DNA from 3 places in the Shinella zoogloeoides genome. Region 2 is predicted to be linked to each of the others. Evidence: predicted binding sites of a transcription regulator. Region 2 holds the regulator's gene; each other region holds the start of a gene.
What was found. Region 2 encodes PhoB, which activates phosphate uptake and scavenging genes when phosphate is short. Its sites were predicted from a motif close to TGTCATNNANCTGTCAT; they were not measured.
Positions count from the first base shown of each region.

Region 1 (10,745 bases), 1.3 Mb from region 2:
TCAAGGCCCCCTAAGCGGGGCTTTTTCTTTGGAGAAACCAATGCAACATCAAGAGACCGCCTCCGCTCTCCCACTCTTCGGGGACTGGGCCGGGGAAGACATAGCCGCGATCATCCGGGACTTCGACGCCCCGTCCGAGGCCCTTGAAGGGGCCGTGATCATCGCCGCCGAATACACCTACGAGGACTACAGCGGCTCGGCTGCCGTTATCTATCAGGCTGCGGACGGGCTCCTCTACGAGGTGCACGGGGGACATTGCTCCTGCTACGGGCTCGAAGGCCAGTGGGAGCCCGAAGAAGTGCCCCGTGAAGCCCTCGCGCATCGCTTCTCCCGCGCCAACCCCGGCGACACGGACGCATTCCGCGCCGCTGTCCGCGACTGGCTCGCATGATCTCCGCCCTCATCGGCCGCGCCGTGATCGTGGCCGTCTTCGCCCTCGGCATCTACGCCGTCGTCCAGTTCCTCAACTCCATCCCCACCAAATCCTCCACCAAAAAAGGAAAACGCAATGTCCGTTAAAATCGTCGCTCTCGGTGTCTCCGCTCTCGCAATCGCTGCCCTCTCGTTCGGCTCCTTCTTCGTGGTGGATCAGGGGGAGCGCGGCGTCGTCACCCGCAACGGCCAGATCGCCTACGTTGCCGACCCCGGTCTCCACTTCAAGATGCCGTTCGTGGACGGCGTGACCACCATCGACGCCCGCTCGAAGGCGAAGTCCTACGAGGCCATCCCGAGCTACAGCGCGGACCAGCAGACGGCCACGCTCGCGGTCTCGGTCAACTATGCGATCCCCGGCGACAAGGCGGGCCTCGTCTACGCCGAGTACGGCACCGAGGAAAACCTCCTGAGCCGGCTGGTCGAGCGCAAGCTCATGGCGGCGGTGAAGAACACGTTCGGCGGCTACACGGCGTCCCGCGCCATCACCGAGCGGGCCAAGCTCACGGCTGACATCCAGTTCGCCTTGCAGGAGGCCGTGGAGGGCCCTGTCGTGATCGAGGCGGTGCAGATCGAGAACATCGACTTCTCCGACGCCTACGAGGCCAAGATCGAAGAGCGCATGAGCGCCGAGATCGAGGTCCAGAAGCTCCGCCAGAACGCCGAGCGCGAGAAGGTGCAGGCGGAGATCACCGTCACCGCCGCGAAGGCCACGGCCGACGCCACCCGTGCGCAGGCGCAGGCCGACGCCGATGCCGCCCGTCTCCGGGGCGAAGCGGAAGCCGACGCGATCCGGGCCAAGGGCGCGGCGCTCCGGGACAACCCGTCCCTCGTGGACCTCACCGCCGTCGAACGCTGGAGCGGCGTGCTCCCGACCACGATGGTGCCCGGCTCGTCGGTTCCGTTCGTCAATGTGGGGAAGTGACATGGCGCGATCCAAGTACATCTACACCCTGTACGAGGACTTCCAAGCCATCGCCCATTTCACCGTGAAGCACGAGGCCATCCGGTACTGGGAGCACAAGCTCGGCCGGAACCCGGCGATCACGATGGAGCGTTCGCAAGACGGCGGTCCCGTCGAGAAGGCCGTGGTGGTCCATGACTGGCAGACCGGCGACGAATGAAGTTCGGCGTCCTGTTCCGCTTCGCCAGCTTTTGGATGGGGGCCCATTGGTCCCCATTCAATCGCCGCCTGTGTGTCAATCTGGTTCCGTGCGTGACGTTTTGGGTCGCGCTGGAGGGAGGGAAAGTCCCTTGAAGTTCTGCAAAGACTGCCGGTTCTACCGGGGAAATTACTGCTACGCCCCGGAGACCGCGATGCCCGATCCTGTCAGGGGGCCGCAAGCCCAATGGGCCGATCTGGCTCGGAAATATGAGTGCGGCAAGTTGGTCGCGAAGTTTTTCCAGCCGCGCATGATCGCCCGAGCAATCAACGCCCTGAAAGGCTGGAAGTGATGGCCGAGAACCGCGTTGGCGTCCACATTCTCGCGAATCGGGCGGGCCTCACATACAGAGACACCAAGCGCCTCCTGATGGAGATCATGATGAACACCCCTCGGGCCGCTTCGGCGGCTCGCACCCTCGCAATCGGAATTGGCGGAGAGCAGCATGAGCGCCCGCTTTGCAAACGGAACGCCGATCCGGCGCCGTGGGGGACCGTCCAGTGAGAGAGCGCGACTTGATCATCATGGACGACATTGAGGACCGAACACCGCCAGACCGGGAGCGGATGAAGACGGCCCTCCTATGGTTCAGTCGGGAGCTTGGTACGGACGGCGGGACTCGAACCCGCACGGCACACGGCCAAGGCATTTTAAGTGCCTCATGTCTACCATTCCATCACGTCCGCGCACCAGCAGAAGCCCATATATCCGCTGCTTCGGAGCCGGTCAAACGGTGTCCAAAACTTGTGACCAACCCGTGACCACGGTGGCCGGCATGTGTGCCATTTGTGACCCCGCAAGGGACCTCAACCGCCTGAGATACCGGCGTTCCGGTGTTCTCACAGAAAACTTAAAATCTCTCGGCCTTGGCTGTGCGGGTTCGATCCCCGCCGCCCGCACCAGCAAGCGCTGTTCAAAGCAGGGCTCGTTTCCAAGCCCTGCAAGCTTCTTCGCTATCCTGAAATCGCGTTGAACACCCAATAGAACACGGCCGAGATCACCGCGGCCGAGGGCAGTGTGACGATCCAGGCAATCACGATGTTGCCGGCGATGCCCCAGCGCACGGCGGTGACGCGGCGGGCGGCGCCGACGCCGATGATGGCGCCGGTGATCGTGTGCGTGGTCGAGACCGGGATGCCGAGCCAGGTGGCGCCGAAGAGCGTGATCGCCCCGCCGGTCTCCGCGCAAAAGCCCTGCATCGGGTTGAGGCGGGTGATCTTCGAACCCATCGTGTGCACGATGCGCCAGCCGCCCATCAGCGTGCCGAGCGCCATGGCGGCCTGGCAGGTGATGACGACCCAGAACGGCACGTAGAACTCGCCGCCGAGATAGCCTTGCGAGTATAGCAGGACGGCGATGATGCCCATGGTCTTCTGCGCATCGTTGCCGCCATGGCCGAGCGAATAGAGCGAGGCCGAGATGAACTGCATGACGCGGAAGGTGCGATCGACGGCAAAGGGCGTCTGGCGCACGAAGAGCCAGGAGACGGTGAGGACGAGGATCAGCGCCAGGAAGAAGCCGATGGCCGGCGACAGGAAGATGGCGCTCGCCGTCTTGATGAGGCCGCTCCAGACGACGGCGTCGAAGCCGGTCTTGGCGAGACCCGCGCCGACGAGCCCGCCGATGAGGGCATGCGAGGAGCTTGACGGGATGCCGAAGATCCAGGTGACGACGTTCCAGATGATCGCGCCCATCAGCGCCGCGAAGATGACCAGCGGGCTGACGATGGAGGGATCGATGATGCCCTTGCCGAGCGTTTCGGCGACATGCAGGCCGAAGAACAGGAAGGCGATGAAATTGAAGAAGGCCGCCCACATGACGGCATATTGCGGGCGCAGCACGCGCGTCGAGACGATCGTGGCGATCGAGTTGGCGGCGTCGTGCAGGCCGTTCAGGAAATCGAACAGCAGCGCGATGCCGACGAGGCCGACCAGCAGCGGAAAGGCGAGTGTGGCGTCCATCAGACGTTCTCGATCACGATACCGCTGATTTCATTGGCGACGTCCTCGAAGCGGTCGACGACCTTTTCGAGTTCCCCGTAGATCTCGCTGCCGATGATGTAGGACATCGGATCGGATTTGCCGAATCGCTTGAAGAGGTCTTTCAGGCCCTGGTCGTGCAGCTCGTCCGAACGGCCCTCGACGCGTGTGACCTCCTCTGCAATGGCGCTGAGGCGGCCGGCATGCACGCCCACCTTGTCGAGCAGCGGAATGGCCTCGGCGATGAGATGCGCCGCCTTGACGACGGCCTCGCCCATTTCCTGCATGCCGGGCTGGAAATCCGTCTGCTCGTAGAGGCGGATGGTCTTCACCGTCTTGTGCATCATGTCGATGGCATCGTCCATCGACTGGATCAGGTCCTTGATGTCGCCGCGGTCGAAGGGGGTGATGAAGGAGCGGCGGACGGCGAGCAGCACTTCGCGTGTGATGTCGTCGGCCTGGTCCTCCAGTTCGACGATGCGGTCGCAGTGCTTTTCCAGGTCGGGACCGCCGGCAAGGGCCGCGCGGAGGGATTCGGCGGCGCCGACGACGGTACGGGAATGCTGCTCGAAGAGATCGAAGAAACGGTCTTCGCGCGGCATGAGTTTGCGAAACAGCGAAAGCATGGATGCCCCTTACGTGGCTGGGGTTGTCATGCGGCTGTCATAATTGAGCGGGAAGGCGCTGGAAAGCGTTGATTCGCCGCTTGTCACAATTCTCTTGGCTCTCGGTAAACGGATAAAAGAATGATCAAGGCACGATCTTGAACGGCTGCTCGCTGATGGCGACGGCCCCGCTGGCGGTGTCGCGGAAACGGTAGCGCAGCACGTAGTCGCCGATGGGCGGGCCGCTGAGATTGAGCGTCAGTTTGGCGAAGACTTCCTGGTTGCGCACGCTGCCCTTGAAGTCGAAGGATCCGAAAGCCTTCTGTTCGGCGAGCTTCGTGCCCTTCGGGTCTAGCAGTTCGAGATCGACGGTGAAGTGCGATTCCAGAAGCCCGCCATCGGCGGGGCGCCAGGTCAGGCCGACCGGTTCGACATAGGAGATCAGCGCTTCGCCTGCCTTGAAGTTCGCCTCCGGCCGGGCCGCGTACATGCCGTATCCCTCCGGCGGGGCGGAGACGAAGACGGCCTTGCCGATCGAGAAGGGCAGGGTGGCGGCGAACGTGCCGAACGCATCGCGGATCGTGTTGTGCGCGCCGACCGTATCGCCGGCTGCGGCCTGTTCCTCCGCCTTCTTCGCCGCATCGGCAAGCGGGCCGGCAAGCGCGAGCGTCGGCGCGAGCGCGGCGGCAAAGGTCATACGCAACAGGGACTTCGACACGGACATTCAGACTTCCTCCAGCCGGATGGCGGCAGGATGCGTAGAAGCGCGACAACAGTCAAGAACGCCCGGGAGGCTGCCCTAAATCAGTTTTTCCAGAACAGCGGCGTCAGAATGACGAGGACAGTGAGGATTTCGAGACGGCCGAGCAGCATGAGGAAGGACAGCACATAGAGCGCTGCGTCATGAAAACCGGCGAACGTCCCGGCAGGGCCAATCGCCTGCGTAACACCGGGACCGACATTGGAGAGCGACGTGGCCGCCGCGGAAATCGATGTCAGGACGTCGTAACCGAGCAGGGCGAGCGTGATCGCAGCGAAAGCCGCCACCGCGATATAGGTGAGGAAGAACAGAAAGACGTTTCGCTGCAGGTCGGCATCGACCGTCATTGGGCCGTAGCGTACGGCATGGATGCCGTTGGGATAGATCAGGCGGTAGAGGCCGGTGCGGATGAAGTTGAAGAGGATGATCAGGCGGTAGGCCTTGAGACCGCCCGCCGTCGAGCCCGAACAGCCGCCCATGAAGGTGGCGACGAAGGCGAGCGCCACGATGAAATGGCCCCATTGCGTATAGTCGTCGCTGGCAAAACCCGTCGTCGAGAGGATCGAGGAGACGGTGAAGAAGGAATGGGCCAGCGCCTCGTGGAAGTCGACGCCGTTCTGCAGGCGCTGGAAGACGCTGGCCGCGATCGCGAACAGCACGAGATAGCCGAGGAAGACGCGGATCTGCGGGTCGCGCCAGGCATCGACGCGCCCGCGCACGACGAAGAGGATCAGTACCGAGAAGGGCAGGCTGGAGAGCGTCATGAAGAAGGTGGCGGCCCAGAGCAGGGGCAGGCTCTTGAAGTAGCCGAAGGACGAGTCGTGCGTCGAGAGCCCTCCGGTGGCGACCGTGGACATGGCGTGGTTCAGCGCGTCGAAGCGGTTCATGCCGAGCGCGGCGTAGACGACGGCGCAGATGAGGGTGATCGCCACGTAAATGGCGAGGAAGGCGCGCGTATAGCTTGCGATGCGGGCGAAGGGCTTGTCGGCGGTGTCGGACGATTCGAGCTTGAAGAAGGACATGCCGCCGACGCGCAGATACGGCATGATGAAGAGGCCGAGCGCGAGGATCCCAATGCCGCCGAGCCAGTGCAGCAGCGAGCGCCACATCAGGATGCCGGGCGGTGCATGGTCGAGGCCGGTGATGACGGTGGAGCCGGTGGTGCTGATTGCCGAGACCGATTCGAAGAAGGCCTGCGCGAAGGTGAGGTCGAGCGAGGACAGCCAGAGCGGGATCGCGCCGATGATCGACGCGCTCAGCCAGAGCAGGTTGACCACGAGGAAGCCCATCCGCTTGTTGAACGGCGGCGGGCCGGCGCGCGTCGCGGCGGCCGTGGCGAGCGAGAGGCCGCCCGTGAAGAAGGCGGAGAGGAAGAAAACCTCCGAATCGGGATGTCCGTAATAGACGTCGATGAAGGCCGGAACGAGCATCGCCACGGAAAGATAGATTCCGCTGATGGCGGCAATGTTGATGGCGGACCGGAAGATCGTGGCGTTCAAGGAAGGGGTCCTGCCGGCTGGCTCAAGTTCTCGTCGCTAAAGGCCGCGCGGCCGGGACGGGTGGTGTCCGTCGCCGCGATATGCAATAGCCTTTGCATTGTCCAAACTCAAGGATGGCATCGAGCGGCATGAAACCGGACGTCGACGCAGCCTGCGAAGCTTTGCGCGGGCTTTTTCCAGAAACACCCCTCCAACTCAACGAACATCTCTCCGCCCGCTACGGCGCGGAGATCTACCTGAAGCGCGAGGACCTTTCGCCGGTGCGCTCCTACAAGATCAGGGGTGCCTTCAACTTCTTCCGCAAGGTTCTGGCGAAGGCGGATGGCGCGCGCAGCTTCGTCTGCGCCTCGGCCGGCAATCATGCACAGGGCTTCGCTTTCGTCTGCCGCCATTTCGGCGTGCCGGGCGTGGTCTTCATGCCGGTGACGACGCCGCAGCAGAAGATCGACAAGACGCGCATATTCGGCGGCGAGTTCGTGACGATCAAGCTTGTCGGCGACTTCTTCGACCAGTGCTACAAGGCCGCCCGCGACCATGCGGAGGCGACCGGCGCGCTGATGGTGCCGCCCTTCGACCATGCCGATATCATCGAAGGGCAGGCGACGGTGGCGGCGGAGATCGTCGCACAGCTCGGTGAGGGCAAGCTGCCGGACCTGGTGGTCCTTCCGGTCGGCGGCGGCGGGCTTGCCTCGGGCGTGACCGGTTATCTCGAGGGGGACATGGGACCGTCGAGCTTCCTGTTTTGCGAGCCGGCCGGCGCACCGAGCCTCAAGCGGAGCCTCGAAAGCGGCGCCGTGGTGACGCTCGACCAGGTCGACAATTTTGTCGACGGTGCCGCGGTCGGGCAGATCGGCGCGCTCAACTTCGCAGCGCTCAGCCGGTTTTCGGCCGACCAGGTCATGCTGCTTTCGGAAAACGCCATCTGCGTGACGATGATCGACATGCTGAACGTGGAGGGCGTGGTGCTGGAGCCGGCCGGCGCACTATCGTTGACGGCGCTGGATGCGCTCGGCCGCGAGGCGCTGGAAGGCAAGACGGTGGTCGCCGTCGTCTCGGGCGGCAATTTCGATTTCGAGCGCCTGCCTGATGTCAAGGAACGCGCCATGCGTCATGCGGGACTGAAGAAATACTTCATCCTGCGCCTTGCCCAGCGCCCCGGCGCGCTGCGCGATTTCCTGAACATGCTCGGACCGGACGACGACATCGCCCGCTTCGAATACCTGAAGAAATCCGCCCGCAATTTCGGCTCGATCCTGATCGGCATCGAGACGAAGGCACCGGAGAATTTCGCAGCGCTCAAGAAGGCCTTCGACGCGGCCGGCATGCGCTATCAGGACATTACCGAAAACGAAATCCTCGCAAATCTTATCATCTAGGGGCATGGGTCCGGCGACGCTCTCCCCTTGGAGGGCGCTGCCGCCTGTGCTAGAGCATTTGCAGCAAAAGTGCGCAGCGGTTTTGCGTCCGCAATTGCGTGAAAACAAGGAGATAGGGAGTTTTCGCGATTCGAGGAAAAGCGGAAATGCTCTAGCAATCGGCCATGGCATCGTTCTTTTCAAAACTCTTCGGTCGCGGTGGCGACTCGGCAGCTCCCGCGAAGATCGCGGAGGAAACCGAGGCCTATAACGACCTGACCCTCGTGGCGGCTCCCATTCCCGAAGGCGGCCAGTACCGGCTTGCCGGACGCATCGAGAAGCGCGACGGCGAGCGGGTGCTCGTTCGCACCTTCATCCGCGCCGATCTCTTCTCCTCGCGGGACGATACGGTCGCTTCGACCTTCCGCAAGGCAAGGCAGATCGCCGACCAGCACGGCGCCTCGCTCTTCAGCGACGGCGCGGAGAGCCGGCAGGTCTGACCGCCAGGCGCGTTCGCCACCCGAAATAATCATATGAAAATGTGCGAAGGCGCTGGAGAACCGGTGCGTTTGCCTGTATCCGCAGGAAAACGACTTGTTGCGGACGTTCCGATTCAGCTGGCTGGCGGGACGTCGGGGAAACTGCGGACCGCCCATGGGTACTGAAAACCTGATCCTGCTTCTCATCGAGGCCGGTTTCTATTTCGTCTTCATGGTGGGCATCCTGCATCTGCGCCACCAGATCGGCATCGGCGTTTTCGTCGCCGCACTCGGCGTCATGCACTTCCTGGAGACCTATCTGGCGGCGGTCTTCTATATCGAGCTGCCGTTCGGCGTTATTTCACCGGGCTCCTCGGTGCTCTTTTCCGGCAAGCTGATGATGATCCTTCTTCTGTATGTGAAGGAGGACGCCGCCGTCGTTCGCGCGCCGATCTACGGCCTGCTCGCCGGCAATTTCCTGACGGTCGGCCTCAGCCTGTTCCTGCGCCACCACCAGACGATCGGCGCGGTGCCGGGCCGCATCGCCGATCTCGCCTTCATCGACGAGATGGGCTGGCTGATGCTGTGGGGCACGATGCTGCTCTATGTCGATTCGCTCGCCATCATCCTGCTTTACGAGCGCCTCGGTCGGGTCTTCAGGAAGAACACGGCCATGCGCTTCTTCGTCTCCGGGGTCGCGGTGCTGACCTTCGACCAGATCGGCTTCTATGCGGCGCTGCATTTCCTCAACGGCGCGCCGGTCGAAGTGTTCTGGGGCGGCTGGATCGCGAAGATGATGGCGGCCTGCGCCTATGCGGTGCTGATCACGGTGTATCTCTACTATTCCCGCATATCGGCGATGCCCGTCTCGCCGCGTCCCATCTCGGATATCTTCGCCGACCTCACCTTCCGCGAACGCTACGAGGACCTGCTCGACCGTTCGGGCCGCGATGCCCTGACCGGCGTCTATGACCGCAGCCGGCTGGAATTCGAGGCGCCGCGAATGCTCTCGGCGATGCTGGCGGCCGGCAAGCCGATGGCGCTGATGATCATCGACGCCGATCATTTCAAGGACGTCAACGACCGTTTCGGCCATCTCGCCGGCGACGGCGTGCTGCGCGACACCGCGGCCTGCCTGCAACGGGCGCTGCGCGGCGGCGACCGCATCTTCCGCTTCGGCGGCGAGGAATTCGTGGTGATCTGCGAAGATATCGAGCCGGAAGTCGGGGCAGAGCGGGCTGAAGAGTTGCGGCGCACCGTGGAGGCGGAGATCCGCAGGCCTGACGACGTGCCGGTGACGGTCAGCATCGGCATCGCCAACAGCTACAATGACGGCACGACGCTGAACGCGCTGCTGTCGGCCGCCGATGCCCGGCTCTACGCCGCCAAGAATGCCGGACGCAACCGCGTCATCTCGCACTAGATTTCCGGCTGTCGCGCCGGATTGCCGGAACATCGGCCTGTCACAAAAGTTTCATCTGTGCTTCCTATACGAGTGGATGGAAGCCCCGAAAACGCGGCGGCTAGTCAATGGGAGCGGTGCATGGCGGGAGCTGTCGGAAGCGATCCCATGCCAATCGACCGGCTTCAGGAACGGCCGTTCGTCCTTGCGCCGCGCGTGCCGTCGTCCTTCTCGTCCATTCCAGCGTTCCTTTCGCACGCTCCGAGGCCGAAACGCGTCCGGAGCGCAATTTCCACGATCCATGGATACCGGTCATGTTCGACGACAATCATCTGAACCGCATCAAGGCGGAAATTGCCGACAGCTTCGACGAGGAGCTGGAAATGCAGATCGAGGAGGAGCGGCTGGACGACCTCATCGCCGAGGGCATGTCCGAACCGCCGGCGCAGACGCTGGAGCGCCGGATCTATTTCCGCGAGCTGTTCCGCCTCCAGCATGAGCTGGTCAAGCTGCAGGACTGGGTGCAGCACAAGAAGCTGAAGGTCGTCGTTCTCTTCGAGGGGCGCGGTTCGGCCGGCAAAGGCGGCGCCATCAAGCGCGTGACCCAGCGCCTCAATCCGCGCATCTGCCGCGTCGTCGCCCTGCCGGCACCGACCGAGCGCGAGCGCAATCAATGGTACTTCCAGCGCTATGCGCCGCATCTGCCGAGCGCCGGCGAAATGGTGCTGTTCGACCGCTCCTGGTACAACCGCGCCGGCGTCGAGCGCGTCATGGGCTTCTGCACGCCGGACGAGCTGGAGGAATTCTTCCGCTCGGTACCGGAATTCGAGCGTATGCTGGTGCGCTCCGGCATCGTGCTGATCAAATACTGGTTCTCGATCACCGACGAGGAGCAGGAATTCCGGTTCCGCATGCGCATCCACGACCCCTTGAAGCAGTGGAAGCTCTCGCCGATGGACCTCGAAAGCCGCGTCCATTGGGAGAACTACACCAAGGCCAAGGAGGAGATGCTGGAGCGAACCCACATTCCCGAGGCGCCGTGGTGGATCGTCGAGGCCGTCGACAAGAAGA
Region 1 is NZ_CP132311.1:1,378,463-1,389,207, forward strand. It holds gene Q9316_RS07835 (hypothetical protein) at 41-391, shown strand; gene Q9316_RS07840 (hypothetical protein) at 388-519, shown strand; gene Q9316_RS07845 (prohibitin family protein) at 509-1,357, shown strand; gene Q9316_RS07850 (hypothetical protein) at 1,359-1,556, shown strand; gene Q9316_RS07855 (hypothetical protein) at 1,750-1,887, shown strand; tRNA gene Q9316_RS07860 (tRNA-Leu) at 2,197-2,281, opposite strand; gene Q9316_RS07865 (inorganic phosphate transporter) at 2,549-3,556, opposite strand; gene Q9316_RS07870 (DUF47 domain-containing protein) at 3,556-4,200, opposite strand; gene Q9316_RS07875 (hypothetical protein) at 4,325-4,903, opposite strand; gene Q9316_RS07880 (TrkH family potassium uptake protein) at 4,984-6,438, opposite strand; gene ilvA (threonine ammonia-lyase) at 6,567-7,814, shown strand; gene Q9316_RS07890 (HlyU family transcriptional regulator) at 7,979-8,293, shown strand; gene Q9316_RS07895 (GGDEF domain-containing protein) at 8,448-9,695, shown strand; gene ppk2 (polyphosphate kinase 2) at 9,989-10,745, shown strand, end outside.
Region 1: the regulator PhoB is predicted to act here: its motif matches at 4,225-4,241, upstream of Q9316_RS07870 (DUF47 domain-containing protein).

Region 2 (10,745 bases):
GTCTCCACGAGCCCCGCCCTAGGCATCGCCGCCAGCCCCGAACGCCGCGATATCGGCCTTCGCCGCCGCTATGCCGCCGAGCGCCGCTTCCGCCTCTACGGCATGGCCGCGATCGGCTTCGGCCTCCTCTTCCTGTTCCTCCTGCTGTTCTCGGTGTTTTCCAAGGGCTACACCGCTTTCCAGCAGACGATGATCACCATCCCGGTCGAGTTCTCCGAACAAATCATCGACAAGAATAATGAGCGCGCCTCGAACCCCCAGAAGCTGGTCTCGGCCAACTATCCGGTCGTCGCCCGCAATGCGCTCGCCAAGGTTCTCGGCGTCAGCGAAGACGACCGTGCCGGCCTGAAGGCCGTGGGCGGCATGATCTCGGACAGCGTCCGCGTCCAGTTCCGCGACCTCGTCACCGCCGATCCCTCGATCATCGGAACCACGCAGAACGTGACTTTCCTGGCGCATGGCGACCTCGACTCGGCCTTCAAGGGCCAGATCGACCTCGGCGTGGCGGAGAACAACCGCAAGGTCTCCGACAAGCAGGTCGGCTGGATGAACCAGCTTGCCGAAAGCGGGGCGTTCGCCAAGCACTTCAACACGGGCCTCTTCACCAACGGTGCATCGAGCCGTCCGGAAGCCGCCGGCGTCGGCGTCGCCGCCATCGGCTCGCTCTACATGATGCTGATCGTGCTGGCGCTGTCGTTGCCGATCGGCGTCGCCGCCTCGATCTATCTCGAGGAATTCGCCCCGAAGAACCGCTTCACCGACCTCATCGAGGTGAACATCAACAACCTCGCCGCGGTGCCGTCGATCGTCTACGGTCTGCTCGGCCTTGCGGTCTTCGTCAACTTCGCCGGTTTCCCGCGCTCGGCAGCCCTCGTCGGTGGCCTGGTGCTGACGCTGATGACGCTGCCGACGATCATCATCGCGACCCGCGCGGCGCTGAAGGCCGTGCCCCCGTCGATCCGCTCGGCCGCGCTTGGCCTCGGTGCCTCGAAGATGCAGACCGTGTTCCATCACGTCCTGCCGCTCGCCATGCCCGGCATCCTCACCGGCACGATCATCGGCCTGGCGCATGCGCTCGGCGAGACCGCGCCGCTGCTCCTCATCGGCATGGTCGCCTTCGTCGCCGATATTCCATCGACGCCGCTTGAGCCCGCAACGGCACTGCCGGTGCAGATCTACATGTGGGCTAACGAGGCGGAACGCGCCTTCGTGGAGCGCACCTCGGGAGCGATCATCATCCTCCTCATCTTCCTCATCCTCATGAACGTGGGTGCAATCCTGTTGCGCCGCCGTTTTGAACGGCGCTGGTAGAAGGTTATAGACAGATGAACATCATGTCAGAAGCAGCAGTCGAGAAAGCGCTGGACAAGAAAATGAACGACATTTCCTACAAGATGATCGGCAAGGACGTCTCGGTCTACTACGGCGACAAGCGCGCACTCTACGACGTCAACCTGAACGTCCGCGAAAACACCGTGACGGCGCTGATCGGCCCGTCGGGCTGCGGCAAGTCCACCTTCCTGCGCACGCTGAACCGCATGAACGACACGATCGACGGCTGCCGCGTCACCGGCCGGATCACGCTCGACACGGACGACATCTACGATCCGTCGATCGACGTGGTGGAACTGCGCGCCCGCGTCGGCATGGTCTTCCAGAAGCCTAACCCCTTCCCGAAATCGATCTACGAGAATGTCGCCTACGGCCCGCGCATCCACGGCCTTGCCAAGGCGAAGGCCGACATGGACGCCATCGTCGAGCAGAGCCTGCAGAAGGCCGGCCTGTGGAACGAGGTGAAGGATCGCCTGCACGAAGGCGGCACCGGTCTTTCCGGCGGCCAGCAGCAGCGCCTGTGCATCGCCCGCGCCGTCGCCGTCAGCCCCGAGGTCATCCTGATGGACGAGCCGTGCTCGGCGCTCGATCCGATCGCGACCGCCAAGGTCGAGGAACTGATCCACGAGCTGCGCGCCAACTTCACCATCGTCATCGTGACGCACTCGATGCAGCAGGCGGCCCGCGTCTCGCAGCGCACCGCCATGTTCCACCTCGGCAATCTCGTCGAGGAGAACGACACGGACAAGATGTTCACCAACCCGGACGACCAGCGCACGCAGGATTACATCATGGGCCGCTTCGGCTGACGCAACCGTCGCCAAAACCCTGACCATCCGAGCGCATCAAGGATAAAGACATGTCATCGACCCATATCGTTTCGATCTATGACGAAGAACTGAAGTACCTCTCCCGCCGCATCTCCGAAATGGGCGGCACGGCCGAGCAGATGGTTTCGGATTCCGTCCGCGCGCTCGTCACCACCGATGCGGCGCTGGCCCAGAAGGTCATCTCGGAAGACGTCATCCTCGACAATGCCGAGCGCCAGATCAACGACAAGGCCATCGTCACCATCGCCAAGCGCCAGCCGATGGCGGCGGACCTGCGCGAGATCATGGGCGCCATCCGCATCGCCGCCGAGCTGGAGCGCGTCGGCGATCTCGGCAAGAACACCGCCAAGCGCGTCATCGCCGTGCAGAGCTCGGGCATGCCCCGCAAGCTCGCCCGCGGCCTGGAGCATCTTGCCGAACTTGCGCTGATGCAGCTCAAGGAAGTGCTCGACGTCTACGCCACCCGCTCGATCGAGAAGGCCAAGGCCATCCGCGAGCGCGACGACGAGATCGACGCGATCTACACCTCGCTGTTCCGCGAACTCCTCACTTACATGATGGAAGATCCGCGCAACATCACGCCCTGCACGCACCTCCTGTTCTGCGCCAAGAACATCGAGCGTATCGGCGACCATGCGACCAACATCGCGGAGACCATCTACTATATGGCGACCGGCTCGCAGCCGGAAGGCGAGCGCCCGAAGGACGACACCTCGACGTCCGTCGTTGCCGCCGACGTCTCCGAGTAAAGAGAGTAGGTTCGCTTTATGGTGCCGAGAATTGCCGTCGTGGAAGACGAGGAGGCGCTCAGCGTCCTCCTGCGCTACAACCTCGAGGCCGAAGGCTTCGAGGTCGATACGATCCTCTCCGGTGACGAGGCGGAGATGCGCCTGCAGGAGCGCATGCCGGACCTTTTGATCCTCGACTGGATGCTGCCCGGCGTTTCCGGCATCGAACTGTGCCGGCGCCTGCGCCAGCGGCCGGAAACGGAGCGCCTGCCGATCATCATGCTGACGGCGCGCGGCGAGGAGAGCGAGCGCGTGCGCGGCCTTGCCACCGGTGCGGACGACTATGTGGTAAAGCCCTTCTCGACGCCGGAACTCGTCGCCCGCGTCCGTGCCATGCTGCGAAGGGCCAAGCCCGAGGTCGTCTCGACGGTGCTGCGCTGCGGCGATATCGAACTCGACCGCGAGACGCACCGTGTCCACCGCCGCACCCGCGAGGTGCGCCTGGGGCCGACGGAGTTCCGCCTGCTGGAATTCCTGATGACCTCGCCCGGCCGTGTCTTCTCCCGCTCGCAGCTTCTCGACGGTGTCTGGGGCCACGACATCTATGTGGACGAGCGCACCGTCGACGTGCATGTCGGGCGCCTGCGCAAGGCGCTCAACTTCGCCAACATGCAGGACGTCATCCGCACCGTCCGCGGCGCCGGCTATTCGCTGGAAACCTGAGCCGCCGAAATTCCTCCCAAGGACGGGAATGGGCCCTTCGGGGCCCGTTTCGCGTTTTTGGGTCATCTCAACGGCAATAACGAAAACGGGCCCCGAAGGGCCCGCATCTCATTCCACGATCGCTGTTGTTACCGCATCCGCCGCCGCTCGGCGGAGGGCTGGTAGGCGAGGCGCTGGTGGTAGGTGCAGTAGGGCGAGTTGTCCGGGGACTCGTTGCCGCAGAAGTGGAAGTCGTCGTTCAGCGGGTCGCCGATCGGCCACTTGCAGGTGCGCTCGGTCAGTTCGGTCAGCTCCAGGCGGCGCGACATCGGCACGACCACCTTGTTGCCGTTGGCCGGAACCGGAAGCTGCTCGCTCTGCGTCTCGAAGTCGGTGTCCAGCTCTTCCTTGGGAAGGGCGCTGCCGGCAGGCCGGGCGACAGTGCGCGTCACGGCCGGGCGGGCTGCGAAATTCGACGGGCGCGGGGTTGCCGCGGCCGGGCGCTTCGGGCGTGACGCCGTCTGCGTGCCGCCGGCCTTGGCGCGGCCCGGCAGGTTCAGCCGGTGAACCTTGCCGATCACCGCGTTGCGGCTGACGCCGCCAAGCTGTGCAGCGATCTGGCTCGCGCTCAGGCCCTCGGCCCAGAGCTTCTTGAGTTTCTCGACCCGCTCGTCTGTCCAGTTCATGTTCTCGTCTCCGCTCGGCGCTCGCAATGCGGGAATCCCTCATCGCGTCCCGGACGGGTCCGGAACCTGAACGCCTTGACTCTTTTGGTGACTAGTTCCGCCGCATGCAGTCTAGTAATTGGTCTTTAACCTAGAGACAGGGGGACTCTGTGACAAGAGTCGCGGGAATCGGCGCGAATCGATTTCTAAGTTTTCCCCAACTTGCTGGTCTGGTGTGACTCGATAGAGACACCTTCCGCGCGTGCCGCGAATCCTCACCTTGCGGCAGGTTCAGCCATATTTCGGGATGCACTTTTGTTGACATGGAGGGGTGAAATGCCGATAGTGCGGCATGCCGCCGAAAGGCGGCTTTTGATTTTTCTGGTGTCCGGAAAAGTCAAGCACGGGACCCGTTTTTCCGCATCTCTTTTCGGAGGATACGCGCCATGGCCGATGCCGCGCCGCTCTATGAAACCTATATGCGTGCGCCGCTCCGGTTCACGCGCGGGGAGGGCGTCTGGCTGATCGCCGAAGATGGCGAGCGCTATCTCGATTTTGCCGCCGGCGTCGCCGTCAATTCGCTGGGCCATGCCCATCCCCATCTCGTCGCCGCGCTGAAGGACCAGGCCGACAAGGTCTGGCATCTGTCGAACCTCTATGAGGTCCCGGGCCAGGAAAGCCTCGGCCGCCGGCTGACGGAAGCGACCTTCGCGGACAAGGTGTTCTTCACCAATTCGGGCGCCGAGGCGCTGGAATGCGCGATCAAGACGGCGCGTCGCTATCATTTCGCCAAGGGCCATGCCGGCAAGTACCACATCATCACCTTCGACGGCGCCTTCCACGGCCGCACGATCGCCACCATCGCGGCCGGCGGGCAGGAAAAGTATATCGAGGGTTTCGGCCCCAAGGCGCCGGGCTTCCTCAAGGTCCCCTTCGGCGATATCGGCGCCGTCAAGGATGCGATCACCGAGGAAACGGCTGCGATCCTGATCGAGCCGGTGCAGGGCGAGGGCGGCATCCGCCCGGTGCCGAAGGAATTCATGCAGGAGCTGCGCCAGCTCTGCGACGAATACGGCCTGCTGCTCATCCTCGACGAGGTGCAGTCGGGCGTCGGCCGCACGGGCCGCCTCTTCGCCCATGAATGGGCCGGCGTCACGCCCGACATCATGGCCGTCGCCAAGGGCATCGGCGGCGGGTTCCCGCTTGGCGCCTGCCTTGCGACGAACGAGGCCGCCGCCGGCATGGTCGCCGGCACGCACGGCTCCACCTATGGCGGCAACCCGCTTGCCATGGCCGTCGGCAATGCCGTGCTCGACGTCGTCCTAGAAGAGGGTTTCCTCGAGCATGTGCGCGACGTCGCGCTCGTCTTCCGCCAGGGACTTGCCGCGCTGAAGGATCGTTTCCCCGAGGTCATCGAGGATGTGCGCGGCGAGGGCCTGCTGCTTGGCATCAAGGCAAAGGTACCGGTCGCCGACCTGCTGAAGGCAATCCGCGCGGAAAAGCTACTCGGCGTGCCGGCCGGCGACAACGTGCTGCGCATTATGCCGCCGCTGACCGTTACAGCGGAAGAAGCGCGAGAGGGGCTCGCCCGTATCGAGCGGGCAGCGGAAAAGCTGACGGCCGCCTCCAAGGCGGCATAGCAGGGACTGGGACAGACAGGACACATCATGGCCAAGCATTTTCTCGATCTTTCCGCCGTTTCGGAAAGCGATCTCCGCGTCATCATGGACGATGCGCATTCCCGCAAGGCCGCCAGCAAGGCCGGCACGGAAGCAAAGCCCCTCGCCGGCAAGATGCTTGCGATGATCTTCGAGAAGCCTTCCACCCGAACCCGCGTCTCCTTCGACGTCGGCATGCGCCAGCTCGGCGGCGAGACGCTGTTCCTGTCCGGCACGGAAATGCAGCTCGGCCGTGCCGAGACGATCGGCGACACGGCCAAGGTCCTGTCGCGTTATGTCGATGCCATCATGATCCGCACGACGGACCATGCCCGCCTGCTGGAACTGGCCGAGCATGCCACCGTGCCCGTCATCAACGCGCTGACGGACCTTACCCATCCCTGCCAGATCATGGCCGACATCATGACCTTCGAGGAGCATCGCGGCACCACCAAGGGCAAGACCTTCTCCTGGATGGGCGACGGCAACAACGTGCTGCACTCCTTCGTCGAGGGCTCGGCCCGCTTCGGCTATACCATGAGGATGGCCGTGCCGATGGGCTCCGAGCCCGACGACAAGATCCTGAACTGGGCGCGCGACAATGGCGGCAACATCCTGCTCGGCCATGATCCGGAAGCGATCGCCGACGGCGCGGACCTTATCGTCACCGACTGCTGGGTGTCCATGAACCAGGAGCACCGGGCGCGCGGCCACAACATCTTCCAGCCCTATCAGGTCAACAAGCAGCTCATGGCGCGGGCGAACGAGGACGCGCTCTTCATGCACTGCCTGCCGGCCCATCGCGGCGAGGAAGTCACCGACGAGGTGATTGACGGTTCGCAGTCGGTCGTGTTCGACGAGGCGGAGAACCGCCTGCACGCGCAGAAGTCGATCCTTGCCTGGTGCTTCGGCGCCGTCTGACGCCGACTTGAAAATGCCCGCCGGCGGCACGATCTAGGGACCACGCAGGCGCCGCAAGGCGCTGTCTCTGGCGCATGTCCGCCCGGTATGGAATGATCGGCGGCAGGTAGCGCTCAATCACGGTAGAACGCCGGTCGGAAGCAACCGGGCTCATGGCCCGGCCGCCCATGGCGTGCAAGGAGCAGACGATGATGGCTGAGAATGACCTGAAACTCGGTGAGCCCGGCTTTGCCGGCGACGATCATATTCTGCCGTTCCAGGTGGAAGGTCTCGACGTGCGCGGCCGCGCGGTGCAGCTCGGCCCCCTGCTCGACGGCATTCTGGGCCGGCACGACTATCCGGCGCCCGTCGCCCGGCTGCTGGCCGAGGCGATCACGCTGACCGTGCTGCTCGGCACATCACTGAAGTTCGAGGGCAAGCTGATCGTCCAGACCAAAGGCGACGGCCCCGTCGACCTGCTCGTCGCCGATTTCTCGGCGCCCGAGGACGTGCGCGCCTATGCCCGTTTCGACCAGGCCGCGCTCGACGCTGCCGTCGCCGCCGGCAAGACGGAGCCGCACGAGCTGCTCGGCCAGGGCATCCTCGCGTTCACCATCGACCAGGGCGCGCACACCCAGCGCTACCAGGGCATCGTTCCGCTGGACGGCCATACGCTGGAGGACATCGCCGGCGTCTATTTCCGCCAGTCGGAGCAGATCCCGACCAAGGTGCGCCTCGGCGTAGCCGAACTCTACGACCGGGACGAAGCCGGCAAGGCCCGTCATCGCTGGCGCGCCGGCGGCATGGTCGCGCAGTTCCTGCCGCAAGCGCCCGAGCGCATGCGCCAGGCCGACCTGCCGGGCGGCGACGGCGAGGAGGCCGGCCACAAGATCGATGACGACGACAACTGGGCGGAAGCCAAGACGATGGTCGAGACAATCGACGCCGACGAGCTGACGGATCCGAATGTCGGCACCGAGCGGCTGCTGTTCCGGCTCTTCCACGAGCGCGGCGTGCGCGTCTACCAGCCGCAGCGGGTCTTCGACCGCTGCTCCTGCTCGCGCGAGAAGCTGAAAGGCGTGCTGGCCGGCCTCAGCGCCGACGACATCGCGCACACGGCGGACGAAAAGGGCGAGATCGCGGTCACCTGCGAGTTCTGCTCGACCACCTACCGCTTCGAGGCGTCGGAAGTCCTGCCGCAGTAAGAGGGCGCCTGTCGCCCTCAGTTTAGAACCCGAACCTGGCCCGGTGTGTCCAGCGAGAAGGCGGGAATGGCGACGTCGAAGGCTTCGCCATTCTCCGCTTCCATCCGGTAGCGGCCGAACATGATGCCGGAAGGCGTTTCGAGCGGGCAGCCCGAGGAATATTCATAGGTATCGCCGGGGCGCAGCACCGGCTGCTCGCCGATGACGCCCGGTCCGTTGACCTCGTCCACCTGGCCGTTCTGGTCGGTGATGTTCCAGTAGCGCGTCACCAGCCGTACGGCGACATCGGAATGGTTCGAGATGACGACCCGGTATCCCCAGACATAGCGGCTGTCGTCTGGGTCGGACTGATCGGCCAGATAGTATGGCTCTACGGTCACTTCGATGTCGTGGGTCAGCGCACGATACATTGGCAAGCCTTGAACTGATTAGCTCATGCTATTCTACACGAATGTGGTTTCGTCAAGGATACGCAAAGAAGGCGCCGGCCTCGTCGGACGGCGCCTTCCTGTTGTTTACCTTAATGGCGCGAGGTCACGCGCCGATCTTGGAAAGCGCCCGCGCAAAATCCTCGAGCAGGTCTTCGCTGTCCTCGATCCCGGCGGAGAAACGCACCGTGCCGGCCGAGATGCCGAGCTCCGCGCGGGCCTCGTCCGTCAGGTTCTTGTGCGTCGTCGTCGCCGGGTGGGTGATCAGGCTCTTGGCGTCGCCGAGATTGTTGGAGATCTTCACGACGTCGAGCGCGTCCTGCAGCGCGAAGGCCGCGTCCTTGCCGCCCTTCAGGTCGAAGCAGACCAGCGTCGAGCCGCCCGTCATCTGCTTGGCGATAATATCGGCCTGCGGGTGGTCCTTGCGGCCCGGATAGATCACGCGGGCGATCTGCTTCTGGTCCGCGAGGAAGTCGGCGATGCGGCTTGCATTCTCCGTCTGCTGCTTGACGCGCAGCGGCAGCGTCTCGATGCCCTTCAGCAGCGTCCAGGCGTTGAACGGCGACATGGCCGGGCCGGTGTGGCGGAAGTAGTCGTGCAGGTTCTCGTCGATCCACTCTTTGTCGGACAGCACCACGCCGCCGAGGCAGCGGCCCTGGCCGTCGATATGCTTGGTGGCGGAATAGACGACGACATGCGCGCCGAGTTCCAGCGGCTTCTGGAAGAGCGGGGTCGCGAAGACGTTGTCGACGACGACCTTGGCGCCGATCTGGTTGGCGAGCTTCGCCACGCCGGCGATGTCGATGACCTCGAGCGTCGGGTTGGTCGGGCTTTCGAGGAAGAACACCTTGGTGTTCTTCCGGATGGCCTTTTCCCAGTTGGCGAGGTCGCGGCCGTCGACCAGCGTGCATTCGATGCCGTATTTCGGCGCCAGCGTCTCGACCACCCAACGGCAGGAGCCGAAGAGGGCGCGGGCGGCGACGATATGGTCACCGGCCTTGAGCTGGCAGAGGATCGCGGCGGAGACGGCGGCCATGCCGGAGGCCGTCGCGCGGGCATCCTCGGCGCCTTCCAGCATGCACATGCGCTTTTCGAACATGTCGTTGGTCGGGCTGCCGTAGCGGGCGTAGATGAAGCCGTCCGTCTCGCCCTTGAAGCGGGCTTCGGCCGCAGCCGACGTGTCATAGACGAAACCCTGGGTCAGGAAGATCGCCTCGGCGGTTTCGCCGTGCTGGGAGCGGGTGGTTCCGCCGTGAACGAGTTGGGTGGCCGGGCGCCAGGACTTGCTCATGTGATCGTCGCCTTCAAACAAAAAAACCGGCCGCAAAAGCAGGCCGGTTCGAAACCCGGCCTTTTTAGCTACTTGTTTTACGTGGCTGCAAGCCGGCCGGCCAAATCACCACGGGATAACCCTGCTAATACTGCGCGGCCGCGCTTGCGTCAATTGCCGGCATTTGGTTTTGTGCGGGGCTTCTGACGGGACGATGAGACCATGGCTTCTGCGACGCGCAGCACGGGTATTTTGGCGGACAGCGCCATTCGCGGCTTGTTCGACGGCGGCAGGCTGAAAAGCGAGGCGCTGCTCGACGAAGACCAGATCCAGCCGGCCAGCCTGGACCTGCGCCTCGGCGCAAGGGCCTTCCGCGTGCGCGCCAGCTTCCTTCCGGGCCCGTCGAACCTCGTTGCCGACAAGCTCGACCGGTTGAAGCTGCATGTCATCGACCTTTCCGAGGGCGCGGTGCTGGAGACGGGCTGCGTCTATATCGTGCCGCTGATGGAAAGCCTCGACCTGCCGCCGGAACTTGCCGCCTCTGCCAACCCCAAGAGCTCCACTGGCCGCCTCGACATCTTCACCCGCGTCATCACCGATCGCGCGCAGGAATTCGACAAGATCCCCGCCGGCTATTGCGGCCCGCTTTATCTCGAAATCTCGCCGCGCACCTTCCCCATCGTGGTGCGCCGCGGCTCGCGCCTGTCGCAGATCCGGTTCCGCAAGGGCAATGCGCTGCTCGGCGAGAGCGAACTGCTCGCCCTGCACGGCAGCGACACACTGGTCGCCAGCGAGACGCCGAACGTTTCGGGCGGCGGCATCGCGCTGTCCATCGACCTCAAGGGCACCGGGCCGGAGGGCCTGATCGGCTATCGCGGCAAGCACCACACCGCCGTCGTCGATGTCGACCGCAAGAACCAGCACGACATCTTCGATTTCTGGGAGCCGCTGTTCAGCCGCGGCCGCAACGAGCTGATCCTCGATCCGGACGAGTTCTACATCCTCGTCTCGCGCGAGGCCGTGCATG
Region 2 is NZ_CP132311.1:101,809-112,553, forward strand. It holds gene pstA (phosphate ABC transporter permease PstA) at 1-1,311, shown strand, start outside; gene pstB (phosphate ABC transporter ATP-binding protein PstB) at 1,326-2,141, shown strand; gene phoU (phosphate signaling complex protein PhoU) at 2,192-2,911, shown strand; gene phoB (phosphate regulon transcriptional regulator PhoB) at 2,930-3,613, shown strand; gene Q9316_RS01410 (GcrA family cell cycle regulator) at 3,742-4,278, opposite strand; gene Q9316_RS01415 (aspartate aminotransferase family protein) at 4,704-5,897, shown strand; gene argF (ornithine carbamoyltransferase) at 5,925-6,836, shown strand; gene Q9316_RS01425 (Hsp33 family molecular chaperone) at 7,028-8,020, shown strand; gene apaG (Co2+/Mg2+ efflux protein ApaG) at 8,038-8,430, opposite strand; gene Q9316_RS01435 (O-succinylhomoserine sulfhydrylase) at 8,555-9,739, opposite strand; SAM riboswitch at 9,783-9,861, opposite strand; gene Q9316_RS01440 (2'-deoxycytidine 5'-triphosphate deaminase) at 9,941-10,745, shown strand, end outside.

Region 3 (10,745 bases), 1.7 Mb from region 2:
CGCTGCTGCGCGAAAAGATTGTCGCCAGCGCCTCCGCCCGCATGATCGTCATTGCCGACGAGACCAAGGTTGTCGAGACCCTGGGCGCCTTCAAGCTGCCGATCGAGGTCAATCCGTTCGGCCTCGTCTCGACCCGCATCGCCATCGAGAAGGCGGCCTCGCGCCTCGGCCTTTCCGGCGGCATCGCGCTGCGCACTTCCGGCGACGGCACCTTCACCACGGATGGCGGACACTACATTCTCGACGCATCTTTTGGCCGCATTCCTGATGCAGATGCGCTCGCAAGCAACCTCAATGATATACCGGGTGTCGTCGAACACGGCCTCTTCATCAATATGGCGTCGCTTGCCATCATCGCGGGACCCGCTGGTGCGCGCACGCTGACGGCGAAAGAATAGACAGGAGCACAGACCGACATGATCAAATTTGCTGGTTTCGGCCGGACCCTCGCGGTGACCCTTATCGTTTCGGCAGGCCTTGCCGGTGCCGCCAAGGCACAGGACGTCACGGACGAGCAGATCAAGACCGCCCGCGGCGCCATCGACGCCATCGGCGCGACGAGCCGTTTCGACGACATCCTGCCGGGCCTTGCCGCCCGCGTGAAGGCGACGCTGGTACAGGCGTCCCCGAACCACGAGGCCGAAATCAACACGGTCGTCGACGAGCAGGCGCTTGCGCTCGCGCCGCGTCGCGCCGACCTCGAGAAGGAAGCGGCGACCATCTACGCCAAGACCTTCACGCAGGACGAGCTCAAGGCCATCGCCGAGTTCTACAACTCCGCCGTCGGCAAGAAGCTGCTGGCGGACGGCCCGATCGCCACGCGCGAAGTCATGAAGGCCGCCGAAATCTGGGCCACCGGCGTCGACCGCGACCTGCGCGCGGAAAGCGGCAAGAAGCTCGACGCGATGATCGGCACTCCCGCCGCCGATGGCGGCGCGACGCAGCCGCAGCAGTAACGATGAACGAAAAGGCGGCCAATGGCCGCCTTTTTCAATTGTAGCCCTGCTATCGCCGGCGGCAGGCGCGCCATCCCGCGGGCAAGCCTAGCCAAGGTGGCATCCCGGCCTTTTCCTTTTTGCCGCGCTGTTCCTATATGTGTCGGGCCTGCCGACGGATTCGCCGGCGGGTTACCGTCAGACGGCCGCCCGGCCAGCCTTGCCCGCAGGAGATCACGACATGACGACATTCGACTATGACCTCTTCGTCATCGGCGGGGGCTCCGGCGGCGTGCGCAGCGCTCGTCTTGCCGCCAGCATGGGCAAGAAGGTGGCTATCGCGGAAGAGTTCCGGTTCGGTGGCACCTGCGTGATCCGCGGCTGCGTGCCGAAGAAGCTCTACGTCTACGCCTCGCAGTTCCACGAGCATTTCGAGGACGCGGCGGGCTTCGGCTGGCAGGTCGGCGAAACGCGCTTCGACTGGCAGGCGCTCGTCGCCGCCAAGGAGAAGGAGATCACGCGCCTCGAAGGCCTCTACCGTAAGGGGCTGGAAAATTCCGGCGCATCGATCCTTGCCACGCGCGCCGTGCTCGTCGGGCCGAACACGCTCCGGCTGACCGCGACCGACGAGCTGGTGACGGCCGAGCGCATCCTGATCGCCGTCGGTGGCCACCCGACGCCGCATGTCGATCTTCCCGGTCACGATCTCTGCATCACCTCGAACGAGGCGTTCGACCTGCCGGAGATGCCGAAATCCATCCTGATCTCGGGCGGCGGCTACATCGCCGTCGAGTTCGCCAACATCTTCCACGGCCTCGGCGTCGAGACGACGCTGATCTATCGCGGCAAGCAGATCCTGTCGCGCTTCGACCAGGACATGCGCCAGGGCGTGCAGGCCGCGATGATCGCCAAGGGCATCCGCGTCATCTGCGAGGACATCATCACCAGCGTCGCTGAAGCCGAGAACGGGCGCCGGAAGGTGACGACCAAGGCGGGAGAGACGCTCACCGTCGACCAGGTCATGCTGGCGCTCGGCCGCGTGCCGAACACCGGCAGCCTCGGGCTGGAGACGGCAGGCGTCAAGATGAACGAGCGGGGTGCGATCCTCGTCGACGACTATTCGCGCACCAACGTGCCGGGCATTTTCGCGCTCGGCGACGTAACGGACCGCGTGCAGCTCACGCCGGTCGCCATCCACGAGGCGATGTGCTTCATCGAGACGGAGTTCCGCGGCAATCCGGTCTCGCCGGACCATGACCTCATCGCCACCGCCGTCTTCTCGCAGCCGGAGATCGGCACGGTGGGCCTCAGCGAGGAGGAGGCGGCGAAAAAGTTCGACGACCTCGAAATCTACCGCGCCGAGTTCCGCCCGATGAAGGCGACGCTTTCGGGGCGGCAGGAGAAGACGATCATGAAGCTCGTCGTCAACGCGGCTGACCGGAAGGTGGTGGGCGCGCATATCCTCGGCCATGAGGCCGGCGAGATGGCGCAGCTCCTCGGCATTTCGCTGAAGGCCGGCGTCACCAAGGACGATTTCGACCGCACCATGGCGGTGCATCCGACAGCCTCGGAAGAGCTGGTGACCATGTACCAGCCGAGCTACCGCGTGCGGAACGGCCAGCGCGTCTGACGCCGGTTTTCCTCATGCCGGCGCATGACGCAAACGGGGCAGTCTTGGCTGGAAGTTCGGCTATGCAAGAACCATCTAACGGTTTATAAGCCCGCATCTTCAAAACGGAGGGGCGTTCGCTGTTCGGCGGGCGTTTCAGGACAGGTGAGTATCATGGCACAGAATTGGACCCCGAGCAGCTGGCGGCAGAAGGCCATTCAGCAGGTTCCGGATTATCCGGATCTCGCCGCACTGGCGGCGACCGAAGAGCGCCTCGCGAAGTTTCCGCCGCTCGTCTTCGCCGGCGAGGCACGACGCCTCAAGAGCGCGCTGGCGAACGTGGCCGAAGGCAAGGGCTTCCTGCTGCAGGGCGGCGACTGCGCCGAAAGCTTCGCCGAACACGGCGCCGATACGATCCGCGACTTCTTCCGCGCCTTCCTCCAGATGGCCGTGGTGCTGACCTTCGGCGCCCAGCAGCCGGTCGTGAAGGTCGGCCGCATCGCCGGCCAGTTCGCCAAGCCCCGTTCCTCGGGCATCGAGAAGCAGGGCGACGTGACGCTGCCCTCCTACCGCGGCGACATCATCAACGGCATCGAATTCACGGAAGAAGCCCGCGTGCCGAATCCGGAGCGCCAGATCATGGCCTACCGCCAGTCGGCTGCGACGCTGAACCTGCTGCGCGCCTTCGCGATGGGCGGCTATGCCAACCTCGAGAACGTCAACCAGTGGATGCTCGGCTTCGTCAAGGATTCGCCGCAGGCCGAGCGCTACCGCAAGCTCGCCGACCGCATTTCCGAGACCATGGACTTCATGAAGGCCATCGGCATCACGGCGGAAAACCATCCGAACCTGCGCGAGACGGATTTCTTCACCAGCCATGAGGCGCTGCTGCTCGGCTACGAGCAGGCGCTGACCCGCGTCGATTCGACCTCGGGCGACTGGTACGCGACCTCGGGCCACATGATCTGGATCGGCGACCGCACGCGCCAGCCCGACCATGCGCATATCGAATATTGCCGCGGCATCAAGAACCCGATCGGTCTCAAGTGCGGTCCGTCGCTGACCGGCGACGGCCTCTTGGAGCTGATCGACCTCCTGAACCCGCAGAACGAGGCCGGCCGCCTGACGCTGATTTGCCGTTTCGGCCACGACAAGGTGGCGGAAAACCTGCCGCGCCTCATCCGCGCCGTCGAGCGGGAAGGCAAGAAGGTCGTCTGGTCCTGCGATCCGATGCACGGCAACACGATCACGCTCAACAACTACAAGACCCGCCCCTTCGAGCGGATCCTGTCGGAAGTCGAGAGCTTCTTCCAGATCCACCGCGCCGAAGGCACGCATCCGGGCGGCATCCATATCGAGATGACCGGCAACGACGTGACGGAATGCACGGGCGGCGCGCGGGCGCTGTCGGGCGACGATCTCGCCGACCGCTACCACACGCATTGCGATCCGCGCCTCAACGCCGACCAGGCGCTCGAGCTCGCCTTCCTTCTTGCCGAGCGCATGAAGGGCGGCCGCGACGAGAAGCGCATGGTGGTGAACGGCTGATCGCCTTTCGTTCACGCTTCGGTTCCGTAAATTAGCGGGACTGATGCATGCATTCAGGAATGTGAATTTGACAGGACCGGGCCGGCTGGCAAAGCTGGCCCGGTTTTGTTTTGGGGGGATATATGAGCGAAGAACATACCGGGCATTGCCTTTGCGGCGCCGTGCGTTTCCGCACCGTTGGGCCGTTGCGCGAGGTCATCGCCTGTCATTGCAGCCAGTGCCGCCGGCAGACCGGACATTTCTACGCCGCGACCAATGTGCGCGACGAGGGGCTGACCGTCGAGGGCGGGGAGAACGTCACCTGGTATCGGGCGAGCGATGCGGCTGGCCGCGGCTTCTGCCGCACCTGCGGCTCCGCGCTGTTCTGGAAGGGCGACAATACCGACTATACGTCGATCATGGCCGGCACCTTCGACCAGCCGACCGGGCTGAAGATCGGCATGCATATCTATTGCGCCGACAAGGGCGACTACTACGAGATCGACGACGGCGCGCCGCAGTTCGCCGAGAACAGGTGATCGGCTACTGGACGAGGGCCGGCCGCTGGCAGACGACGCCCGTCACCCGCACGTCCGCCTCGCCGATCCTGACGCCGACGACCAGCAGCAGATTGTAGAGCAGTTCGTCGATGGCCGGCGTCACGGTCGTCAGCGTCGAGGCGAGCGCCTTGGCGACGAGTTCCGTGCCGATGGGCAGGCCGAGAAGGTTGATCTCGACATCGAGATCGCCCAGCAGGGTCTTGATGGCGGAGGTCAGCGTATCGCGGGTCGAGACCGTCTTGATCGTCTTGGCGGCGATCTCCGTCGGCGTATAGGTGAGGCGGGTCTTGTCAAGGTTCTTCACCTCGCCATGGGCGAAGGCATCGATGTGGATGAGGGCGGAATCGACGATGCGGGCCTTCTGCACGCGCGGATCCTCGGAAAAGTCGGAGAGGACGGAGGGATCGACCTTGCCGATGGCGAGCTCGGCAATGCCAGGTACCGCATCCACCGCGACATTGGCATTGGACGGCGTGGCGCCGAGGCAGCGGATATCGGCGAGCTTCGCCTCGGACGCCGCGATCTCCACATAGAGCGGCAGCTTGATGCGCAGGCCCGCAAGGGCGGCCAGGCCATTGATGCCGATCTCCACGGAAAGCCGCGTCTGGGCGCTGCGCACCGCGCTGCCGGGCGCGCCGAGCCGATGCGACGGCGTTTCGACCGGCGGTTCGCCGATGGCGAGATTGACCGTCACCGTGGCAAGGCCGGGGATGTTGAGACCGGTATCGAGCGCCACCTGCTTGCTGCCGTTGGCAAGGCTTGCGGCGGTGGCCACCATCTGCATCACGTTTGCCGACATCTGCCAGTCGCTGCCGGCGTTCACCGCGACACCTTTCTTGGGATCGATGTTGAGGATGCGCGCAAGCGGCAGCTTGACCTTGCTGCCCGCCGTTGCCTGCTCGATGGCGTGCAGTGCCGACCGGACGGGGCCTGACAGGCCCTCCACGGCCTGCATGGAGGCAAGAAGCTGCGGCATGGTGATGCCGGCATTCAGCACGTCCTCATAGGTCGCGGCGGTCAGGTTCAGGTTGGTGGCGACCGCCTTGAGGAACGGCTGGACCGAGATGTCGGCATCGACGAGCGCCTGGTAGTCCATCACCTTGAGCGAAAGGCTGGTGCCGAGCAATTTCCCGAGCAGCGCGTTGAGGACACCCTCGTTGAGGCTCGCAAGGCGCGTGCCGATGGAAAAGGCGGCGAGCTTCGTGCGGGAGGCCGAACCTGTGGCGGAAAGCAGCGGCGGTTCCGGCAGGATCATCGAGGCGAGGAAGAGATCGGCGCGGCGCGAGAGCTTTACACGCGCAGCGTCCGCATCCGCGCCCGCCGGCTTGAAGCGGTCTTCCGGCGCGAGTTCCGGATCGGCGACATAGCGGCCACGCTCGACGCTTGCGGTGGCGACGGTCGCCTTGAGATGAATGGGCGTGATGGCCGGTATCGCCACGCCGTCCTTGCCGGTGACGGTCACGGGAAGCTTGTTCAGCGCGAAATAGGTCGCGGCCGCCTTTTCCGCTTCCACCACGCTGGAGGCGGCGGCGATGGCGGCAAGGTCCGCCGATGCCTGCAATTCGCGCTGCTGCACCGTCAGGTAGCCATAGTCGACGCCGAGCGCGAGCGAGAAGACCATCAGGGGCAGGGTGAGGGCGGCGAGCGTGCCGATATTGCCGTGCCGGTCGGTGACGAGGCGCACGCGCTTCATGTCACAGCCCTCCCACGCGCACGGTGGCGTAACGTTCGATCTTCTCCTGCGGCAGGGCGAAGGTGAAGAGCTTCCAGATCGGCAGGTCGCTGGAATCGTAGGAGATCGTCACCGTGAACTGTTCGGGATTGCCGGGATCGTCGGTGACGATCACCTGCATCTTGGCACGGTTGATGAAGGAATAGTCGAGACGGGAGGCATCGAGGTAGCGGTTGACCAGCGTGACGCGCTCGTCGGGATTGAGCCCGGCAACGGCCGTGCGCGCCGCATCGGCGGCGATCTGCTGCACCGAATGGGTGACGGAGAGATAGATGCCGTAGGCGATCAGCGTGAAGAGGGCGAGGAAGAACAGCGGCGCCACGATGGCGAATTCCAGCGCCGACGTGCCGGCGCGATCTTTCGACAGGCGGGTAAGGACGTGCATGGCATCTCCTCCTTCTGACCGGCAAGGCTTGCCCGCATCCGGAATGTGGATGCACGTTTATCGTGCGCCGAGAGTCTTAATTTCTCCTATAGATTGATTTTATCAACGGTTCGCCTAGCCATGGTTGTGCGGGGTTGTCACGCCTCCGGCGCAGCGGGTCGCCTCGAAATGGTAGGGGGATGGCACGACAGTGCGCAGGGCGACGGGCTCCGTCATGAGAAACGGAGCCCGGTCCAAGCGTGGTTCAGGCGGGAATCAGTAGCCTGCCGACATCAGTTCCGCGTGGGAGTCGAAGAAGCGTTCCAGGCCGTACTGCTTGCCGAACATGATGTCGTGCTGCAGGAAGCGGAAGTCGCGCACCAGCGGGTCGATGGTCTTCTTGCGCGCCCAGTCGGCGGTCGCCTTGCCCTTGGCGTCGATCAGCATGTAGCGGTCGATGACGCGCAGCTTGTCGTGCACCGCACCGAGGAAGCCGGTGTAGTAGGGGTGCTCGAAGCCTGCCTCCTTGAGGATGTAGTAGGACAGGAACGCCGGGCTGATCGTGCCGACCTCCTTCTCGACGCCGGTCTTGTTCGACCAGATGACGAGCGGGGTCTCGTGTTCGTTCTTCATCTGCTCGGGCGTGCCCTTGCGCGCGGCGGTGATGCCCTTCATGTAGCCGGAATTCTTGTAGACCGTGTTGAGCGGCGGCAGGTGGTCGCCGAAGACGACGATGATCGTCTCGCGGTCGCGCTCTTTGGCCCAATCCATCAGCATCTTCAGGCTCTTGTCGGCTTCCTTCACGCCCTGGGCGTAGCTGGCGAGCATGCGGTTGTCGCGGGCGTCGAGCTTGCCGTCGACGGAAACGTCGGTCTTCGTATAGCGGCCGTCGTCATAGGGGCCGTGACCCTGCAGGGTGACGGTGAAGAAGAAGAACGGGTCTTCCTGCGCATCCGCCTGGCGGATGATTTCCTTGGTCAGCGCCTCGTCCGAGGTGAAGTTGCCACGCTTTGCGAGCGGCGGCATCTTGTCGACATCCTTGAAGGTCTGGAAGCCGAAGGCCTTGTAGACGCTGCTGCGGTTCCAGAACCAGCCGGAGAAGGGATGGATGGCGCGCGCTGTATAGCCTTCCGCCCGGAAGAACGTGGCAAGCGAGGGGATCGGCTTGCGCACATACTGCTGGTAGGGAATGCTGCCCGTCGGCAGGAAGGCGTTGGAAAAGCCCGTCAGCGCCTCGAATTCGACATTCGCGGTAAGGCCGCCGAATTCCGGCGAGAAGACGTTGCCGCTCTGGCTTTCGCGGATGACCGGCATCGGATCGGGCGAGAGTTTTACGCTCTTGATCCGCGTCGGGTCCCACAGCGATTCGCTCATGACGACGATGACATCAGGCTTGGAGCGGTGCGTCGTGCCGGCGGGCAGGGGCTTGGACGGAATCTTGTCGATGGCGTCGACCATGTAGCCGGAGGGCGCCTGCACGTTCGCCATCGGCAGGTTGATGGCAAAGGCCATGACGAAGCCGTTGTGGCGATAGTTCTCCGCCTGGTCCCACATGATCGGGAAGATCTTCAGCCGGTCGCGGACCCAGGAGAACTCGTTGTAGTCCATGATCGAGACGAAGCCGGCCAGGAGCGGCAGCGCGATGGCAAGGCGCGTCAGGCGCTCCTTCTTCGTCAGCGGACGGAAACGGCGCCAGGCAAAGATCCAGAGGCTGACAAGGCCCACGACGCCGCCGACGACGGCGAGCGCGAGCGCGGCGGCCGTCCACGGCCGGTCCTGCACGAGCACCGGCATCAGTTCGATGATCTGGCGGCCGAAGAGCAGGTCCGTCGGGTAGAGCGGGTCGGTGAGGAAGACCTGCTTCTGCTGCGAGATGACGCCCATCAGCACCACGAGCGGCGAGACGAACAGCACGGCCTTGTGCTGCCGGCCGATCAGCGCGTCGATGGCGAGGTAAAGCAGGAAGAACACGCCCGTTGTGGTCCAGCCGGGCTGCTCGAGATTGGTGAAGTAGAGCCAGGTCTGGGCGAGCGAGCCGCGCGTGATCCATTCGATGGCGACGACGGTGGCAAGCGCCAGAAGGCCGGAAACGGCGAGCGAACGCAGGACGGCGAGCGCCTTGGCGTGGCGCGCGGCAAAGCCTGCCTCGACGGCAAGTCCTTCGGTGGCATCCATCGCCACGGCGGCAGGAGTAAACAGGGCCAAGGCCGTCTCCAAACTTCATAAAACTTTCGTGTATCTGTCATACGGACGTCATCTTGAACAGGAGATGAACGGTTTCTGCAACGTTCTGCCGGTGCTTTGGTTCCCTCTGTTGCTTGCGGCAATGATGCCGCGAACCCCCTGGGAAACGAGGGTTTGCGGCAAGAGCGGAGGCAATTGCCGCGCGGTTCCATTCCCAAAGCGCCTGCCATGCTCTAAAGGGTGTAGCGACCGTTCGAGAGTGCGGGCAGCGTGCGCGGCCGCAGGATCGGACACCATGAGGAAACGGGTCCCGCAGACATGACTTCCCAGACCGAAAAGACGACGCTGCGCATTGCCGTCGCGCAATTGAACCCGACCGTCGGCGACGTGAACGGCAACCTTGCCAAGGCGCGCGCCGCCCGCGAGGATGCCGCCCGGCAGGGCGCAGACCTCCTGCTTCTGACGGAACTCTTCATCTCCGGCTATCCGCCCGAGGATCTCGTGCTGAAGCCCGCCTTCCTCAAGGCCTGCCGGCGGGCGGTCGACGATCTTGCCGCCGACACGGCCGATGGCGGCCCGGGCGTCATCATCGGCTTTCCGCGGCAGGACGAGACCGGCCGCTACAACGCCGTCGCCGTGCTCGACGGCGGCAAGGTGATCGCGGTGCGTGACAAGGTGGACCTGCCGAATTACGGCGAGTTCGACGAAAAGCGCGTCTTCGACCAGGGGGCGATGCCCGGCCCGGTCAATTTCCGCGGCGTGCGGCTCGGCATTCCGATCTGCGAGGATATCTGGGGCGAACTCGGCGTGTGCGAGACGCTGGCCGAGAGCGGCGCGGAGATCCTGCTGTCGCCGAACGGCTCGCCCTACTATCGCGGCAAGGTCGATATCCGCCACCAGGTCGTGCTGAAGCAGGTCATCGAGACCGGCCTGCCGCTGCTCTATGCCAATCAGCTCGGCGGCCAGGACGAACTGGTCTTCGACGGCGCGAGCTTCGCCTTCAACGCGGACAAGGCGCTCGCCTTCCAGATGAGCCAGTTCGAGGAGACGGTCGCGCTCACCACCTGGAAGAAGCATGGCGAAGGCTGGGCCTGTGACGGCGGGCCGATGTCGCGCATTCCGGAAAAGGAGGAGGCGGACTACCGCGCCTGCCTTCTCGGCTTCCGCGACTATGTCAACAAGAACGGCTTCAAGAACGTGGTGCTCGGACTCTCCGGCGGCATCGATTCGGCGATCTGCGCGGCCATTGCCGTGGATGCCTTGGGCGAGGAGCGAGTTCGCTGCATCATGCTGCCCTACCGCTACACGTCGAAGGATTCGCTGAAGGACGCCGCCGACTGCGCCAAGGCGCTCGGCTGCCGCTACGACATCGTGCCGATCGAGGCGCCGGTGACCGGCTTCCTCTCCTCGCTCTCCGAGCTTTTCGAGGGCACGGAAGAGGGCATCACGGAAGAGAACCTGCAGAGCCGCGCCCGCGGCACGATCCTCATGGCGGTCTCCAACAAGTTCGGCTCGATGGTCGTCACCACCGGCAACAAGTCGGAGATGTCGGTCGGCTATGCCACGCTCTACGGCGACATGAACGGCGGCTTCAACCCGATCAAGGACCTCTACAAGATGCAGGTCTATGCGATCTCGCGCTGGCGCAACGCGCATGTGCCGCCGGGCGCGCTTGGGCCGACGGGCGAGGTGATTCCGCAGAACATCATCGACAAGGCGCCGTCCGCGGAACTTCGCCCCAACCAGACCGACCAGGATTCGCTGCCGCCCTATCCGGTGCTCGACGAAATCCTGGAATGCCTCGTCGAACGGGAGATGGGAACGGAAGAGATCG
Region 3 is NZ_CP132311.1:1,827,818-1,838,562, reverse strand. It holds gene rpiA (ribose-5-phosphate isomerase RpiA) at 1-398, shown strand, start outside; gene Q9316_RS10210 (DUF2059 domain-containing protein) at 417-956, shown strand; gene gor (glutathione-disulfide reductase) at 1,177-2,565, shown strand; gene Q9316_RS10200 (class II 3-deoxy-7-phosphoheptulonate synthase) at 2,719-4,092, shown strand; gene Q9316_RS10195 (GFA family protein) at 4,215-4,610, shown strand; gene Q9316_RS10190 (pilus assembly protein TadG-related protein) at 4,615-6,324, opposite strand; gene Q9316_RS10185 (TadE/TadG family type IV pilus assembly protein) at 6,326-6,748, opposite strand; gene Q9316_RS10180 (LTA synthase family protein) at 7,004-8,902, opposite strand; gene Q9316_RS10175 (NAD+ synthase) at 9,230-10,745, shown strand, end outside.
Region 3: the regulator PhoB is predicted to act here: its motif matches at 8,968-8,984, upstream of Q9316_RS10180 (LTA synthase family protein).